2 regions of the Staphylococcus sp. NRL 16/872 genome follow, and region 2 is predicted to be linked to the other one. Evidence: a T-box and tRNA genes for the amino acid it is inferred to sense, from the RefSeq annotation. Region 2 holds a T-box; the other holds one or more tRNA genes.
What was found. The T-box of region 2 lies ahead of alaS (alanine--tRNA ligase). A T-box ahead of a tRNA ligase gene usually reads a tRNA of that ligase, here a tRNA-Ala.
Positions count from the first base shown of each region.

Region 1: it encodes a tRNA-Ala, which carries the amino acid that the T-box ahead of alaS (alanine--tRNA ligase) is inferred to sense. The anticodon was not compared.

Region 1 is NZ_CP119327.1:2,318,064-2,320,551, reverse strand. It holds rRNA gene rrf (5S ribosomal RNA) at 93-207, shown strand; tRNA gene MT340_RS11520 (tRNA-Val) at 217-292, shown strand; tRNA gene MT340_RS11515 (tRNA-Thr) at 306-381, shown strand; tRNA gene MT340_RS11510 (tRNA-Lys) at 387-459, shown strand; tRNA gene MT340_RS11505 (tRNA-Gly) at 483-557, shown strand; tRNA gene MT340_RS11500 (tRNA-Leu) at 565-653, shown strand; tRNA gene MT340_RS11495 (tRNA-Arg) at 667-743, shown strand; tRNA gene MT340_RS11490 (tRNA-Pro) at 775-848, shown strand; tRNA gene MT340_RS11485 (tRNA-Ala) at 864-939, shown strand; rRNA gene MT340_RS11480 (16S ribosomal RNA) at 1,064-2,488, shown strand, end outside.
Region 2 is NZ_CP119327.1:1,264,509-1,266,996, reverse strand. It holds gene alaS (alanine--tRNA ligase) at 1-1,378, opposite strand, end outside; T-box leader at 1,446-1,643, opposite strand; gene recD2 (SF1B family DNA helicase RecD2) at 1,671-2,488, opposite strand, start outside.

The DNA.
Region 1 (2,488 bases), 1.1 Mb from region 2:
TAAAACGCTTGTAAAAGAAATTTTAACAAAGTGTAAAATTAACTATTGAAAGTTGAAATAATCGATAGTATAATTGATTGAGTAAGTTGTTGTCTGGTGACAATGGCAAGGAGGTCACACCTGTTCCCATGCCGAACACAGAAGTTAAGCTCCTTAGCGCCGATGGTAGTTGGATTTACGTTCCGCTAGAGTAGGACGTTGCCAGGCTTACAAATTGGAGAATTAGCTCAGTTGGGAGAGCATCTGCCTTACAAGCAGAGGGTCGGCGGTTCGAACCCGTCATTCTCCACCATTTTAACTAAATAGCCGGCCTAGCTCAATTGGTAGAGCAACTGACTTGTAATCAGTAGGTTGGGGGTTCAAGTCCTCTGGCCGGCACCATCTTTGAGCCATTAGCTCAGTTGGTAGAGCATCTGACTTTTAATCAGAGGGTCAGAGGTTCGAATCCTCTATGGCTCATACGATTATTTTAATAGCCACATGCGGAAGTAGTTCAGTGGTAGAACACCACCTTGCCAAGGTGGGGGTCGCGGGTTCGAATCCCGTCTTCCGCTCCATTATTTTGCCGGGGTGGCGGAACTGGCAGACGCACAGGACTTAAAATCCTGCGGTGAGAGATCACCGTACCGGTTCGATTCCGGTCCTCGGCACCATCTTTTAAATATAGCGCCCGTAGCTCAACTGGATAGAGCGTTTGACTACGGATCAAGAGGTTATGGGTTCGACTCCTATCGGGCGCGCCATTTAAAATTTCAAACCTTATTTAATTACATACGGGAAGTAGCTCAGCTTGGTAGAGCACTTGGTTTGGGACCAAGGGGTCGCAGGTTCGAATCCTGTCTTCCCGACTTCTTAAATAATATGGGGGCTTAGCTCAGCTGGGAGAGCGCCTGCTTTGCACGCAGGAGGTCAGCGGTTCGATCCCGCTAGTCTCCACCATTTATAAAATTTCTGAAATGAACATTGAAAACTGAATGACAATATGTCAACGTTAATTCCAATAAATGTAACTGTAAGTTACAAACACTATTTAGTATTATGAGCTAATCAAACATCATAAATTTTTATGGAGAGTTTGATCCTGGCTCAGGATGAACGCTGGCGGCGTGCCTAATACATGCAAGTCGAGCGAACAGACGAGGAGCTTGCTCCTCTGACGTTAGCGGCGGACGGGTGAGTAACACGTGGGTAACCTACCTATAAGACTGGGATAACTTCGGGAAACCGGAGCTAATACCGGATAATATTTTGAACCGCATGGTTCAATAGTGAAAGATGGCTCTGCTATCACTTATAGATGGACCCGCGCCGTATTAGCTAGTTGGTAAGGTAACGGCTTACCAAGGCGACGATACGTAGCCGACCTGAGAGGGTGATCGGCCACACTGGAACTGAGACACGGTCCAGACTCCTACGGGAGGCAGCAGTAGGGAATCTTCCGCAATGGGCGAAAGCCTGACGGAGCAACGCCGCGTGAGTGATGAAGGTCTTCGGATCGTAAAACTCTGTTATTAGGGAAGAACATACGTGTAAGTAACTGTGCACGTCTTGACGGTACCTAATCAGAAAGCCACGGCTAACTACGTGCCAGCAGCCGCGGTAATACGTAGGTGGCAAGCGTTATCCGGAATTATTGGGCGTAAAGCGCGCGTAGGCGGTTTTTTAAGTCTGATGTGAAAGCCCACGGCTCAACCGTGGAGGGTCATTGGAAACTGGAAAACTTGAGTGCAGAAGAGGAAAGTGGAATTCCATGTGTAGCGGTGAAATGCGCAGAGATATGGAGGAACACCAGTGGCGAAGGCGACTTTCTGGTCTGTAACTGACGCTGATGTGCGAAAGCGTGGGGATCAAACAGGATTAGATACCCTGGTAGTCCACGCCGTAAACGATGAGTGCTAAGTGTTAGGGGGTTTCCGCCCCTTAGTGCTGCAGCTAACGCATTAAGCACTCCGCCTGGGGAGTACGACCGCAAGGTTGAAACTCAAAGGAATTGACGGGGACCCGCACAAGCGGTGGAGCATGTGGTTTAATTCGAAGCAACGCGAAGAACCTTACCAAATCTTGACATCCTTTGACCACTCTAGAGATAGAGTTTTCCCCTTCGGGGGACAAAGTGACAGGTGGTGCATGGTTGTCGTCAGCTCGTGTCGTGAGATGTTGGGTTAAGTCCCGCAACGAGCGCAACCCTTAAGCTTAGTTGCCATCATTTAGTTGGGCACTCTAAGTTGACTGCCGGTGACAAACCGGAGGAAGGTGGGGATGACGTCAAATCATCATGCCCCTTATGATTTGGGCTACACACGTGCTACAATGGACAATACAAAGGGTAGCGAAACCGCGAGGTCAAGCAAATCCCATAAAGTTGTTCTCAGTTCGGATTGTAGTCTGCAACTCGACTACATGAAGCTGGAATCGCTAGTAATCGTAGATCAGCATGCTACGGTGAATACGTTCCCGGGTCTTGTACACACCGCCCGTCACACCACGA
Region 2 (2,488 bases):
CTACAAATTTGCTATCAGTATTAATATTTTTTAATACGTCACTTTGTACTTGCATAGATTGAGAACTTTGACGTGCTTCTCTAGCACGAGTACGTTGTTGTTGCATTTCTTCTTCGAACGTCGCCATATCAACGCTAATGCCTTCTTGACTTGATAATTCTTCAGTTAATTCAATTGGGAAACCATAAGTGTCATAAAGTTTGAATGCATCAGAACCATTAATTTCATTTGTAGATGCTTTCGCTTTATCAATTAATTGATTTAAAATAGCTAAGCCTTCTTGTAAAGTCTCGTGGAAACGTTCTTCTTCTGATTTCACTACACGTTTAATGAATGTAGCTTTCTCCTTAACATTTGGATAATAAGGTTCCATAATGTCAGCCACGATATCTACTAGTTTATACATGAATGGTTCGTTAATTCCAAGAGTTTGGCTAAATCTTACTGCACGACGTAATAAACGACGTAACACATAGCCTCGTCCTTCGTTTGATGGTAATGCGCCATCAGAAATCGCAAATGCAATTGTTCTAATGTGATCAGCAATTACCTTAAATGCCACATCTTGTTCAGGTACTTCTAAATATTTTTTGCCTGAAACATTTTCAACTTCATGAATGATAGGCATAAATAAATCTGTTTCATAGTTAGTACGAACATTTTGTGAGATTGAAGCCATACGTTCTAATCCCATACCAGTATCAATATTTTTATTTGGTAGTGGAGTATACGTATTATCTTTATTATGGTTAAACTCACTGAATACTAGGTTCCATACTTCTAAATAGCGTTCGTTTTCTCCGCCTGGATACATTTCTTCAGCAGGATCATCTTGACCATATTCTTCACCACGATCATAGAAGATTTCAGTATTCGGACCTGAAGGACCTTCACCAATATCCCAGAAGTTACCTTCAATTCTAATAATGCGACTTTCTTCAAGACCAACTTCTTCATTCCATAAACGGTAAGCTTCTGTATCTTCTGGATGAATCGTTACATATAATTTTTCCGGTTCCATACCCATCCATTTGTCACTAGTTAAGAATTCCCATGCAAATTCAATTGCTTCTTTTTTAAAATAATCCCCAATAGAGAAGTTTCCTAACATTTCAAAAAATGTATGGTGTCTAGCAGTAAAACCAACATTTTCAATATCGTTAGTTCTAATTGCTTTTTGAGAGTTAACAATTCTAGGTTTTCTAGGTGTTTCACGACCATCGAAATATTTTTTTAGTGTTGCTACACCTGAGTTAATCCATAATAAAGAGTCATCATCAATTGGTACTAATGGCGCAGAAGGCTCAACCATATGCTCTTTTTCAACAAAGAAATCAATATACATTTGACGAATGTCACTTGCTTTTAAATTTTTCATTTATTCCACTCCTAAACATTCTTTATTTTTGAAAATTAAAGAAAAACAAAAAAACGCCCATCCTCAATCAAGGGACGAACGTTTTCGCGGTACCACCCTAGTTATAAACACAATGACTGTATCACAATACTATCTTTGTTTATCACTTAATTACATTATGAAACTACCATGAAGTAGCGTTCAACAATCAACCTTGCACTTTTCACCAGCCAGTGCATCTCTAAAAGTGTTTAAATTGCCTACTCATCTTCATGCGAATTTAAATTTATTTTAAGTATTTTTCAGTTAAATGTCAACGTTCGACAAAGTCATATGGCGAAACGTCACCCATATTAATCATTGGATTAATTTGATAAATCGTTGCTTCACTTAACACAATTCGGTCCTGAACATCATGTGCACTTTCTTCGGCTTCTTCATTTAAACCATAACCCTCAGTCTCACCATTCTTACCTTGCGTAGAGGTATCTTCAGAAGGCGTATCAACTTCAAAGTAAGCAAGAATCAGTTCGCGAAGTTGTGTTTGACGCGTTTGTCCTTGTGTATTTAAGCCAATTTCAAATGCTTTTGGATCACCTAATAAAACGAGTGATTGCTTAGCTCGAGTAAGCCCAGTATATAGTATTGGACGTTGTAACATTCTAAAATATTGTTTAACTATCGGCATGATGACAATCGGAAATTCTGAGCCCTGTGATTTATGAATCGATGTACAATAAGCATGCGTTAATTCTAATAAATCTTGACGAGTGAACGTGATTTCATTGCCTTCAAAATCCACGACAAGTACATCTTTATTGAGCGCATTTTCCTTTGCCCAGAAAATGCCGACAATTACGCCAATATCGCCATTAAAAATATTATCATTAGGTCTATTTACTAATTGGAGTACTTTATCTCCTTTTCGGAAGTTAATATCTCCAAATTCAATTTCTCTAACATCATCTTTTTTAGGATTTAAAATGTCTTGCAATACCTGGTTAAGTCGTTTGATTCCAGCGCTCCCTTTGTACATCGGTGCTAACACTTGAATGTCGCTCATATCATAACCTTTTTTCACTGCACTTGAAACGACCTTTTCAACTACATCGGGGATTTGATCAACGTTAC